DNA from 3 places in the Dietzia sp. CQ4 genome. Region 2 is predicted to be linked to each of the others. Evidence: predicted binding sites of a transcription regulator. Region 2 holds the regulator's gene; each other region holds the start of a gene.

Region 1 (4,273 bases), on a different contig from region 2:
GGCGTCGGCGCCGGGGCGTCAGAAGGGCGGGGGGTCGTGGTCGTCACCGACCAGCCCGTCATCCCGAGCCGCGGCCGCGTTCTCGCGTCGCTGCGCGGCGATCCGGCACGCCCGCCTGTACCAGTGGGTGCTGAGGGGCCGGGAGCGGAGCCAGGGTCGGTCGGGGGAGCCGGGTCCGGGAGGCGCCTCGGGCCCGTTGCACGTGCGGTCCCGCCACTTGGCCAGGGGGCCGTCGGGGAGGGTGGTGATGGTGTGACCACTCTCCGTGACAACGGTCAGCGTTCCGTCGCGCAGGAGTCGGTAATACCAGGTGTGGAAGGTCTTGAACCTGTGGTGTCGCCGGCAGAGGCACATGAGATTGGCCTCGACGCTCTGGCCGCCCCGGCTCGGTTCGGAATGGTCGAACGGCACGACATGATCCACGTCGCAGTCCTCGGCGGAGACCGAACATCCGGGGTGACGGCAGGTGCCGTCGCGTAGCCGGATCCGGCGGGCGAGCTCACCGCTGATCCGGTAGCGGCGCGCACCGCCGACCGGGTCCGCGGACCCGGCCTCGGGGTCGGGGAGGGAGATGTGGGCGCCGACACTGCGGGCGAGCAGAGCGATGAGGGCGTCGATCGACGCGGGGCCGCCTCGCGGGAGGTAGACCTCGGGCTCCTCGCCCGGCCCGCGAGGGGCCAGGATGGTGATGATCGGTCTGATCTGCGGCCCGGGCGCGAGTCCGGCCGGGCCGCTGCCCGCGTGCCGGCCACCGGCACCGTCGCCGTCGCCCTGATCGCCGGTACCGAGGATCGCATCGACGAGGGCATCCGCCCGGTGCTGCTGGCGGGTACGGGGATGCGGGTCGTACGCCGGCCCGGTGCCGTTGCGGACGGCCTCGATCCGGGCCCGCTTCTCGCGATCGAACCGTTCCCCGGCGGTGTGCCCGAGCGCCTCGTGGATCGCGGACGCCTCGGTCGAGGTGAGGTGTGCACGGAGTTCGGCCATGCCGTCCACCCCGCGCCGGACGCTGACCCGACGCTCACGCGCCGCGGCAGCACGCCGGGCCAGGACCCCTTCCGGGTCGAAGTCCGCGATGATGCTGTCGGTCTTGGCGAGGATCGCGTTGCGGCCGGGCCGCTCGCCGGAGTCGATGGAGTCCAGCAGCCAGTCCACGACCAGTCGGTGCACAGCGTCCAGGACGGAGTGGTCGACCGTCCGCATCTGCCGGACGAGCATCCCCGCCGTGCGCTCGTCCAGGAGGCCGGACCCCATCGCCTCGACGATCCCCGGAAAGCTGATGACGAGATCCCGGGCCAGTGTGAGCATCGCTGACGCGCGGTGGTGATGAACACCGTAGGTGGCGACCAGCTCCGCACAGGCGACGTCGAACGGGTCGAGCACCGCGTGGTCGCGCGGGCGCTCCGGCCCGTCGGGGTCGTAGTACCCGGCCTCGACGTCTCGGGCGAACTGCTGCTCCTCGCACAGTGCCAGGAGATCGTGGCAGGCCTGCAGGCGGGCGGCAGCGGCGCGGTTCTCCGTGCGGAGGGCGTCGAGGGCGGCCAGGCCGGCCGCCGCGATCCCCGAACCGTGTTCTGCCGACATCCGGCTCCCCCTTCTGCGATAGCGAGGCGATCGCTCGTGTGTTCGATAGGGAAACCCTAGCAACGGGGTACGACATGGTGTTCCGACCACGACCGATGTGAAGGACGCGCCGGGGCGCCGGGGCGGCGGGACGTGCGGCGTCATCGAAGGGGTCTGGGATGGGGATGGCGTGAAGGGAGCGGTGCGGGCCGCTCCGGACCGCTCAGCCGCCCAGCAGGGACCGGTAGTACTCGGCGAGACCGGGGTAGTAGTCGGGTTCGAACTTCAGCGCGTCCGGATCCCGTCCCGCCTCGGCCTCGACCAACCGGTCCAGGTAGTACTCCCACCCGGGACCGATCGAGGAGGCGGACTCGGCGTCCGCGATGTCCTGTTCCAGGGAGATGACGGCCTCGTCGTCGTCGCCCTCGATCCTCACGGTGAGGAGCCACCCGCCCGGTCCGGTCCGCACGACCAGGAGCCCCGGCGCGTCACAGGTCACCACCTCGACACCGTCGACGGGATCGCCCTCCTCGGCGGTCATGGTGAGCTGGACGGTGCCGGACGCCGGGTCACCCGACCACGGGCCGATCCACCGGGCGGTGCGGGCCGGGTCGGTGACGGCGGCCCACGCCTGCTCGCGGGACATGGGCAGGCGGCGGGGGAACACGACGGCTCCCGAGTCGTCGAGGTATCCGGAGGCCGTGGGCGTGGTGGACATGGCGTCTCCTCGCGATCAGAGAGGCGCCGGGTGAGGTGTCAGCGCAGCGCCGACATCAGCGTATCGCGCATCGGCGCGATGGCGAGGGCAGATTTCCGGTGGGCGACCTCTACTCCCTGGTGTCGCGGGGGAGCGTCGGCCCGGAGAGGTCGGAGGGGCCCGGCTCCGGGGTCCCGGCGTCCTGCGGGGTGGGGCTCGTCCCCGTCTGCTCGGTGGGCGTCGCGGCGTCCGCGGAACCGTCGGCTCCGGTGCCCCCGGTCAGCTGCCGGTCGGCGGCGCCACCCGTTCCGGCGCCCTCGACGGCGGTGCCGCCACCGCTCAGACCCATGGACGCCCGGATCTGCTCGAGCTTGCTCCTGCCCTCCGACTCGCGGGTGAACGCGGCGGCGTCGAGCTGCGCGCTGGACGGGGACCCCGTGGCCTCCGCGAGCTCCTGCTTGCCGAGCGCCGTGGTGTAGCGGCCCTCGATCTTGGCGCGGATCTCGTCGAACGTGGGCGAGTTGCCGCCGCCGACCCCCTCCAGCGAGGACATGGAATCGACGGTCCGGTGCTGCATCTCCGCCTGGGTGGCCTGGAGCAGGAGCTGGTCCTCCTGCGCGAGCGTCTCGCGCAGACGCTGGTCGGACTCCCTGACCGCCTGCTTGGCCTGCTCGGCGGCCTGCACCGCCTGCCCGTGCAGCTGCTTGGTGTTCTCGAGGTCCTGCTCCAGGGTGACCATCCGGCCGGCCAGCTGCTCGGCCTGCGCGTCGAACTGGGCGGCGCGGGCGGTGTCCCCCTCGGCACGCGCCGACTCGGCCACCTGGAGGGTCTGCCGGATCTGGCCCTGCACCTCGTCGAGCTGCCGGGACTTGGTGCCCATGGCGATCTCGAGCTGCTTGGCGTTGCCGATCACGGCGGCTGCCTGGTCCGTCACCGACTTGTGCTGCTGGCGGGCGTTGTCCATGGCCTGGCGGACGAGGATCTTGGGGTCCGCGTTGTCGTCGACCTTCTTGTCGAGCGAGGCCTTGAGGTAGTTCCAGCTCTTGGAGAACGGGTTCGGCATGGCGGGGTCCTTACTCTGTCGGCACCGGCGGGCCCCGGACCGGCAGATCGGTCCGGGGCGTGTTCCTACCTCTTGACGGTACCGAGCAGTGCGGCCACGGGCAGCGCGGTCCGCGGCAGGTAGGGCTGGCGCCACAACCCTCCCGAGGCCGCCCCGTGGGACTCGTGCTCCCACTGCACCCCGACGTCCGGCCGTCCCACGTTGAGGTCGTGGACCAACAAGGCGGCGAGCAGAGCCGACGAGGTGGCGGGTTCGAAGATCTCGATGCCGAACGCGTGCGCCCCCTTGTACGTGGCGGCGAGGATCTTGTTCTTGGTGACCGAGCGGGTGTCGGTGGCGGGGGCGACGTTGACGGAGACGGTGTATCCGTCCGCGAACGCGGTGGTCGCGCGCCACCGCTGGACCCGCTTGGCGAGCGTGTAGTTGGGGCCCTGCTGGGGGACCAGCGCGTCGTGCACCGCCGGGCCGTGCCCCTTCTCGTAGTTGCGGTGGAAGACCTTCTGTCGGGTCAGGGTGCCGACGATCTTCTTGACGTCGGTGGCCTTGCGGGCCGCCAGCGCCGCGTCCGAGGCCCGGCGGACATCGGCGGGGACCACGAACGTGTCCATGGGGGTGGCGAGGTAGGCCAGCGCGTCGGCGGTTCCGTCCTTCAACAGGTCGACGACGAGGGCGTCGGCCGCAGACGAGAGCTGGACGTGGGTTCCGCCGTCCGCGTAGAAGTAGCTGCCCACCGTGAGCGGGGCCGGGGCGGCCGCTCGGGCCCAGGCGGCGAGCTCGGGGAGCTGGGTGAGCAGGTCGATGCCCGGCCGGCCGTCCGTGTCCGTGGGGAAGTGGAGCCGGCCGGCGAACCCTGGAGCCTGCCCGCGGAACCGGTCCCACACCGGGCTCGAGGGGAGGTCGACACCCAGGACGTCGGCGCCCCACCGCAACAACCGGGCGGCGGGCCCCAT
Region 2 (4,273 bases):
CACCGGCTTCTTCCCCGCCGGCGTCAACGTGGAGATCGCCACCCCGCTCACCGACGGTCGGGTGTCGATGCGCGTCCACGAGCGAGGATCCGGGGAGACGATGTCCTGCGGCACCGGAATCGTCGCCACGGCCGTCGCGGCCCTCGCCGACGCCGGAGAGGCCACCGGTGACGTGGTGGTGTCCGTTCCCGGGGGAGAGGTCGCGGTGGCCCTGACCGGCGTGGGTTCCACTCTGACGGGGCCGTCCGTGATCGTCGCCGAGGGGCGGTGCCGGCGTCCGCCACCCGCCCGCCGCACGGAGGCGTCCCGACCGGAATTGTGAGATGATGCCGGTGAATGACTATCGATGACACCGCCCCTGACCGGGCCACACGAGACCATGACCCTTCGGTCGGAGAATTCCAGCTCGAGGAGCGCTCCTCGCTGCGCCGGGTCGTCGGGTTGTCGACCGAACTCCAGGACGTCAACGACGCCGAGTACCGCCAACTCCGCCTCGAGCGGGTCGTGCTGGTCGGGGTCTGGACCGAGGGTACCGCCGCCCAGGCGGAGGCCGCGATGGCCGAGTTGGCACAGCTCGCCGAGACCGCAGGCTCCGAGGTCTGCGACGCGCTGATCCAGCGCCGCGACAAGCCGGACCCCGCCACCTACATCGGTTCGGGGAAGGCCAAGACCCTGAAGGACGTGATCACCGCGACGGGGGCGGACACGGTGATCTGTGACGGCGAGCTCACGCCGGGTCAGCTCATCGCGCTCGAGAAGGTCGTCAACGTCAAGGTGATCGACCGCACCGCGCTGATCCTCGACATCTTCGCCCAACATGCGACCAGCCGTGAGGGTAAGGCCCAGGTGTCGCTGGCGCAGATGGAGTACATGCTCCCGCGACTGCGTGGCTGGGGTGAGGCACTCTCCCGGCAGGCGGGTGGCCGGGCGGGCAGCAACGGAGGCGTCGGACTCCGTGGTCCCGGTGAGACCAAGATCGAGACGGACCGCCGCCGAATCAGGGAGCGCACGGCGAGGCTGCGCCGTGAGATCAAGGGCATGAAGCAGGCCCGGGACACCAAGCGGCATCGCCGTCGCGCCACCCCGGTGCCGTCGATCGCGATCGCCGGGTACACCAACGCCGGGAAGTCGAGCCTGCTCAACCGCTTGACCGGTGCGGGTGTACTGGTCCAGAACGCACTGTTCGCCACGCTGGACCCCACCACACGGCGGGCCGAGCTCCCCGACGGGCGGGTCGTGGTCTTCACAGATACGGTCGGATTCGTCCGACACCTCCCGACCCAGCTCGTCGAGGCGTTCCGCTCGACGTTGGAGGAGGTCGTGGACTCCGAGCTGCTCCTGCACGTGGTCGACGGATCGGACGCCTTCCCCCTGCGCCAGATCGAGGCCGTCCGCACCGTCATCAACGACGTCGTGGAAGAGCAGAAGGCCGAGAGGCCCCGCGAACTCGTGGTGATCAACAAGGTCGACGTGGCTGACCCGGTGGTGTTGACGGAACTGCACCACGCCCTGCCGGACGCGGTCTTCGTCTCGGCGGCGACGGGTGAGGGGTTCGACGAGCTCCTCGACCGAATAATGCGGGTGGTCGCCTCCGGGGACACGGAGGTCACACTCGAGATCCCGTTCACCCGGGGTGATGTGGTCTCCCGTGTCCACGCGGAGGGCGCCGTGGTGGACGAGGATCACACGAAGGACGGCACGAGGATCGTGGTCCGGCTTCCGGCCTCCGTGGCCGGAGAGCTCGGGGAGTATCGGGTCCCCGGATCCCGTGACGGTGTCGCCTGACCCCGTCGACGGATCAGGCGACACCCGGCTCCGGCCGGTTCAGAGCTTGCGGAAGACCGTGACGACCTTTCCGAGGATCGTCGCGTGCTCCCCGGGAATCGGACTGAACGACGGGTTGTGGGGCAGGAGCCACACCCCGCTCGAGTCCCGGCGGAAAGTCTTGACCGTGGCCTCCCCGTCGATCATCGCCGCCACGATCTCGCCGTTGTCCGCGACGTTCTGACGGCGCACCACCACGTAGTCCCCGTCACAGATCGCGGCGTCGATCATCGACTCGCCGACCACTCTGAGCATGAACAGGTCCCCGGAACCCACCAGGTCGGAGGGGAGGGGGAAGACCTCCTCCACCGCCTGCTCGGCGAGGATAGGACCGCCGGCCGCGATCCGCCCCAGGACAGGGACGTAGACGGGCTCCACGGCCCCGCTGGGACGCGTCTCCTCCTGGGCGGGCGCGCGACGACCCCGGGACCGCTGCCCCGGGACGCCGTGGACGTCGACCGCCCGCGGCTTGTGCGGATCACGGGTCAGGAAGCCCTTCTTCTCCAACGTCCGCAACTGGTGGGCCACCGAGGAGGTCGACTGCAGACCGACGGCGTCACCGATCTCTCGGATGCTCGGGGGATAGCCCCGGTCCTTGACCGTGTCGTGGATGTGCAACAGAACGCTCTTCTGGCGGGTCGTCAGGGCCTCGAAGTCGGGCTTGGGCATGTGGGGGTCCCTTCGGCGAATGGGTGTTCGACGTCGCTATCTGTGTACACCCTACTGCCCGTCGGACGTGAGCGCCACACAGGTGTTCGAAGAAATGTCGCCACGAATGTCGACTCTGTCGGACCCGCGTGATACAACTCTAGGCAGGTTCGGGTTCGAACAGATGTGCACAACAAGGCACACGGGCGTGCGAATGAGGTTCGCACACCGTATCGAGTTGGGAGTTCTCATGACCGTTATGGAGATGCAGCCACGATCGCGTCCCTCCGTGCCCTGGACGGAGGTCTGCGTGACCGATCACGACCGGCCCGTCTCGTCCAGGGTCCGTCCCCGCCCTGATGCCGGGGCCCGTCCCGTCATCCGCACGCTCGACCGGGGGCGCCAGACGGCCACGCGGTCGGTGGCGCCCGGACGGCGAGTGCTCGTCCGCCCCGCGTCCGCGGAAAAGGTCAGGGCATGCGGTAGCGAGGCGAGGTCCAGTGCGCCGGTGGTGGACGATGTGCCGACGTGGGCTCTGGTGGCCTGTGGAATCGTCTTCGGAATCCTGATGCTGCTCGCATTGGCACTCCTGGGCGGGCCCGCCTACGCGTGACCCACGGTATCGCCTCCTAGAATGAACCCGGGACGGCGGCCCGTCGCCCCCGCACCGCCGTCGGCTCCGGCCGGCGGAGCGGTTCGGACCAGGTCGACGAATGGCGAAGCTGGAATGTACTGCCCCATATGTCACCACGAGGACTCACGGGTGATCGACTCGCGGTCGGTCGACGAAGGGCAGGCGATCCGGCGTCGACGCGAGTGTCCCGACTGCGGACACCGGTTCACCACCCTCGAGACCCCGTTGTTGACCGTCCTCAAGCGCAACGGTGTGACGGAGCGTTTCAGCCGCGACAAAGTGGTCCGCGGTGTGCGACGCGCGTGCCAGGGGAGGTCGGTCGACGAGGACGCGCTCCGGCGGCTCGCGCAGCAGGTCGAAGACGCTGTCCGGGCCGGCGGCGCCTCAGAAGTCCCCGCTCACGAGATCGGGCTGGCGATCCTGGGGCCTCTACAAGATCTGGACGAGGTCGCGTATCTGCGATTCGCCTCCGTGTACAAACAATTCAGTTCCGCTGCGGATTTCGAGAGCGAGATCATCGCCCTTCGCGAACGGCACGCTGCTCACTAGTCCCGGTCGTCTCCGCGTCGCACCGGGATCGGCTCCTGTGTACGGGCAGTTGAGAGCTCAACGCGCGTTCCGCCGGGAGAGCGCGGCGGCGACCGCCTTCTCGATCCTCTCGGCGGAGACCGGGCGCGCGGTACCCAGAGATTGCGCGAAGAGGCCGACACGGTATTCGGCCAACATCCACCGGAGATCCCGGGCCGCCCGCGCCCCACCCGGTCGTCGGCGGAGCGCCGCCGTCGCCTCCGCGACAGTGGCCTCCGATTTCTCCAACCGGGCGGCGAGCTCCCGGTACCTTGACGGTGACTTCTCCGCCAGGTCCAACCTGAGGTCGATCGCCCTCACGTGGCGTTCCAGTTGCGGGAGGACCTCCGCCGGGTGTCGGGCGAGGAATCCCTTTCCCACGAGGAAGTCCAGAGCGGGCCTGACGTCGTCCGCGAGGTCGCGTGGTACCTGGTCCAGCCGGGCGGAGACCGACTGCGCGGCGACCAACGCCGGAAGGGCGGCGGAGATCGAGGCCGTGATGGCGGCCGGTGCCTCGGATCGGGCGCGCGCGCGCAACTCGTCGAAGTCGTGCACGGTGAGTACCGGCTCTCCTCTGCGTCCGGCGATCAGCCGCCCGCA
Region 3 (4,273 bases), on a different contig from region 2:
CGTCCCAGGCCAGACTCCGCTGAATTCTGAATCGCTGGGTTCCGAGCCGCTGAGCTCTGAACCGCTGGGTTCCGAGCCGGTGGGTTCCGAGCCGCCGCGGCCCGCGGAGATCACGTTCTCCCGCGGCCGCCTCCGTTTCCGGGCCATCGACTCCGGCCCGGCCGACGGCGAGGTCGTGGTGCTCCTCCACGGATTCCCGCAGCGCACGAGCAGCTGGGACGCGGTGGCGCCCCTCCTCCACGCGGCCGGGTTCCGCACGCTGGTCCTGGACCAGCGTGGCTACTGCTCCACCGCCCGCCCCAGGGGTCGGCGGGCATATCGACTGTCCGAGTTGGTGGGCGACGTCCTCGCCCTGCTCGACAGCGCGAACCTGCCCGCCGCCCACGTCGTCGGCCACGACTGGGGCGCGGCCGTGGCGTGGGGTGTGGCCGCCGCGCATCCCGACCGGGTCCGGTCGCTCACCGCGGTGTCGGTGCCCCACCTGGCGGCCTTCCGCCGCGCGATGATCGTCTCCGACCAGCTGCTGCGCTCCTGGTACATCGGGTTCTTCCAGTTGCCGCGGGTTCCCGAGCGGGTGCTCACTTCGGACGGAGGCCCGGCGGAACGCGCTCTCGCCACGATGGGCATGACGCCGGAGATGATCGCCCGCTACCGCAGCGAGATGGTCGCCGACGGCGCCGTTCCCGGTGGACTGGGGTGGTACCGCGCGCTGCCCTTCGCCTCACCCGGGAAGGCGACCGCCCGTGTCCGCGTGCCCACGACCTTCGTCTGGAGCGATCACGACCCGGCACTCGGCCGCGGTGGCGCCGAGCGGACCGCCCACTACGTGGACGCCGACTACCGCTTCGTGGAGATGTCCGGTGCGAGCCACTGGATACCCGAGGAACGCCCAGCTGAGCTCGCCGAGGAGATCATCGCCCGCGCGCAGAGTTGAGCCGGCGGCAGAACCAATAGCAGAGAGAGCGCCCGGGGCGCGGGGTCCGGGATCCGGGATCTGGGGTCCGGCCCCCGTCAGAACGGGGGCGGGTCGTCGTCGTGATCGCCGCGCCGCCTGCTGCGCTCGGGGCCATCCTCGGAGCTGGCGCCCGGCGACCTCCCGGGTGGCCGGTTGGGACGCGGGGACACCGGGGCGGTCACGAACCCGCGGGCCCGCGCCAGCGGGCCTGTAGGAGTTGTGGTCAGGACATGTCTGCCGAATCGGATCTTGATCCGCCCGCCGTCGAGGTACTCATAGTGGGCGTCGGAGAAGGTCTTGTACCGGTGATGCCGCCGACACATGCACATCAGGTTCTTCTCGATGGTCAGCCCGCCACTCGAGGGATCGGAGTGGTTGAAGGGGACAATATGATCTATGTCGCAGGATTCCGCCGGCACCGCGCAACCGGGATGCCGACAGGTCCCGTCTCTCATTCGGACCCGTCGCGCCAGGTCTGGAGGAATCCGATAGCGATAGGCACTCTCACCGCCATCGTGGGTTCCGGGTCGAGTGTCCACGAGCTCGAAGGTCGCGCCCTTCGCGGACTCGAGCAGACGGGTCAGGGTCTCGAGCGCTGCTTCTCCCGTTCTGGCGAACTCTAGTTGAGGCGCTCCGACTCCGTTGGCGATCACGGTCACACGCGGACGCAGTAGCGGCGAGACGTTCACCGGTGCGTGCACGGGGTCGTCCGCTCCATCGGCACCCCGCTGCCCCGCCTCAGCAGCAGCAGCAGCAGCAGGGGCACCATCACCGGCCCCGCTGCCGGCGGCCTCGCCCGTGCGCGCGCCGTTTCCCTCGCCCCGAGCCGCGTCCGAGCCGCGGGCTGAAGCCGGCGTCGGGTCCGCAGATCCTGCGGCGGATGTGCCGCGATACCCGCCGTCGGGGTCCACAACGACATGGTCACCGGTGGCCATCGCCACCAACGCGTCGGCGCGCCGCTGCGCGAGGGTGCGGCGGTCACCTGGCGCCGCTTTTCCCGCGAAGGCGTCGATTCGCTCCGCGAGAACCGCCCCCGCAGCTGCGGGCAGACGGGCTGTCATGGTGCACATCCCGCGGTCTTCTCTGCGAAATCGCACGCCCCGACCGAAGGCGGCGTCACGGCGGCGCTCGGCCTCGCCCTCCGGGTCGATCTTCGCGACGACGTTGTCCGCGTGCCGGGAGATCGTCCTCCGGTTGGGCCGCTCCCCCCTATGGAGTCGCTTGAGATAGTCCTCGACGACAGCGGCCTGCACCTCGTGGCTGAGGGAGGGGTCCACGTCCCTGATCCGGCTACACAGCAGCATCGCGATGCGCTCGCACAACAGCCCCGATTCCATCGCATCCAGAACCGCGGGGGCCCAGGCGTGCACGTCCACGGCCAACCCGACCACGTCACTCGCCCGCGAGTAGGTCACACCGGTCGTGGCGACCAGAGACTGGCAGGTGTGATCGATAGGGTCGAGCCTGGACCAGTCAGGCTCCCCCGGGCCCATCTCCTGCAGTCGCGCCTCGAGCTGCCGTTCGTGGTGCTCGACGAGGGCATGGACACCCCGGCATCTCGCGGCGGCCGCGCGATTCTCGGCGAACAGCACCTCTGAGGCGAGGAGCTCGGCGGCCACGCCATCGGCCGCACTGCCACTGCAGATCATCGCTACTCCTCACCTGAATCGCTCCTGTGTTCGATTATATCGAACACATATGCGGATCAGGTAACGATCCTGCAACGCCTCGGGGGGGTGCGTCCCGAGGTGCCGTGGGTCAGTCCTCCGTCTCCCACGGGGGCGGGATCATGGCGGCGACCGCGGCAGCCGCCAGAGCGACCCCGCACCCGAGCAACAGGCCCACGCGGAAACCGGTCTCGGTGGGCACGAACAACCCCCCGAAGTCCACGGACATCTGCGTGAGGATCACCCCGAGTACCGCCGCGGCCGTGGTGGTGCCGATCGACCGCATGAGGGTGTTGACGCTGTTGGCGGACCCCATCTCGGAGTGCGGCACCGACGACATGATGAGGGCGGGCATGGCACCGTAGGCCAGACCCACGCCGGAGCTGGTGATGACGGCCGCGATCATGACGCCCCACGTCGAGCCCATGAGGAACATGGCGGAGGCGTACCCCGATGCGATGACCAGCGATCCCAGGATGAGCGTGGGCTTGGGACCCCGTGTGGTGATGAGTCGTCCGCTGATCGGGGAGACGGCCATCATGGCCAACCCGCCGGGCGCGATCCACAGCCCCATGGCGACCATCGACTGCCCCAGCCCGTGGCCGGTGGCCACCGGGAGCTGGAGTATCTGGGGGATGACGAGCAGCTGCGCGTACAGACCCATGCCCACGAGGATCGAGGCGATGTTGGTCAACAGGACCGGTCGGCGAGCCGCCACCCTCAGGTCGATGAGCGGGGACGGGTGACGCAGCACCCACCAGCCCCACACGGGAAACGCGACGGCAGCCAGCGCGAACAGCCCGAGGGTCAACGCCGAGAGCCAGCCCCAGTCCGCGCCCTTCGACACCGCCAGCAGGAGCGAGATCAGACCCACCGCGAGTCCCACGGCTCCGATCGGGTCCAGGGTCCCGTCGGGTTTGGCGGCCGGGAGCGACCGGATACGCAGGGCCATCATGACGATGATCCCCACGCCGAGCACCGCCGTACCCCAGAACATCCACTGCCAGGAGCCGTATTGGGCCAGCGCCGCGGCTGCCGGGAGCCCGAGCGCACCACCGACCCCCAACGAGGAGCTCATGAGGGCGATCGCCGGGCCGAGTCGGACGGCGGGCAGCACCTCGCGCATCGTCGCGATGCCGATCGGGATCACGCCGATCCCCACGCCCTGCAGCGCCCGCCCGATGAGCATCGGCCACAGCGAGGTGGACAGGGCGCAGAGGACGGAGCCGACGACCATCACCGCGGTGACGCCGATCAGGACGTTCTTCTTGGGATAGAGGTCGCCGAGGCGGCCCATCACGGGGCCGGCCACCGCTCCGGCGAGCAGGGTCACGGTGACGACCCACGCGGCGTTGGTCGCCGAGGTGCCGAGGATGGCGGGCAGCATCCCCAGCAGCGGGATCACCAGGGTCTGGGTGAGGGACATGACGATCCCGCCGAAGGCCAGGACGACGATCAGCCCGTTCTGCTCCGCCCGAACGGCGTCCCCGCCCCGCGTCCTGCCGCCCATTGATGTGTCCTCTCGGAAACCCTTTAGTCGGACACTACAGACAGGTGTCGAACGCGTTCGCTGTCGACCCCGGACCCTTGTGGTCCACCTCACCCGGTGCCAGCATGGGGGAGGTGAACACCACCGGCACGACCCGGCGGG

What was found. The regulator LexA, encoded in region 2, represses DNA repair genes until DNA is damaged. The targets are predictions, from matches to a motif close to CGAACANNTGTTCG.
Region 1: a site for LexA is predicted at 1,616-1,629, ahead of G6031_RS17855 (HNH endonuclease signature motif containing protein). Genes of this name have one in related genera too.
Region 3: a site for LexA is predicted at 2,645-2,658, ahead of G6031_RS03825 (HNH endonuclease signature motif containing protein). Genes of this name have one in related genera too.

Annotation. Positions count from the first base shown of each region.
Region 1 is NZ_JAALDZ010000404.1:7,565-11,837, reverse strand. Features, by position in the region: gene G6031_RS17855 (HNH endonuclease signature motif containing protein) at 19-1,584, opposite strand; gene G6031_RS17850 (SRPBCC domain-containing protein) at 1,787-2,281, opposite strand; gene G6031_RS17845 (PspA/IM30 family protein) at 2,391-3,323, opposite strand; gene G6031_RS17840 (hypothetical protein) at 3,389-4,273, opposite strand, start outside.
Region 2 is NZ_JAALDZ010000022.1:15,918-20,190, forward strand. Features, by position in the region: gene dapF (diaminopimelate epimerase) at 1-322, shown strand, start outside; gene hflX (GTPase HflX) at 337-1,785, shown strand; gene lexA (transcriptional repressor LexA) at 1,825-2,493, opposite strand; gene G6031_RS01415 (hypothetical protein) at 2,783-3,085, shown strand; gene nrdR (transcriptional regulator NrdR) at 3,200-3,655, shown strand; gene hrpA (ATP-dependent RNA helicase HrpA) at 3,713-4,273, opposite strand, start outside.
Region 3 is NZ_JAALDZ010000051.1:1,468-5,740, reverse strand. Features, by position in the region: gene G6031_RS03830 (alpha/beta fold hydrolase) at 110-934, shown strand; gene G6031_RS03825 (HNH endonuclease signature motif containing protein) at 1,012-2,604, opposite strand; gene G6031_RS03820 (MFS transporter) at 2,714-4,132, opposite strand; gene G6031_RS03815 (hypothetical protein) at 4,237-4,273, shown strand, end outside.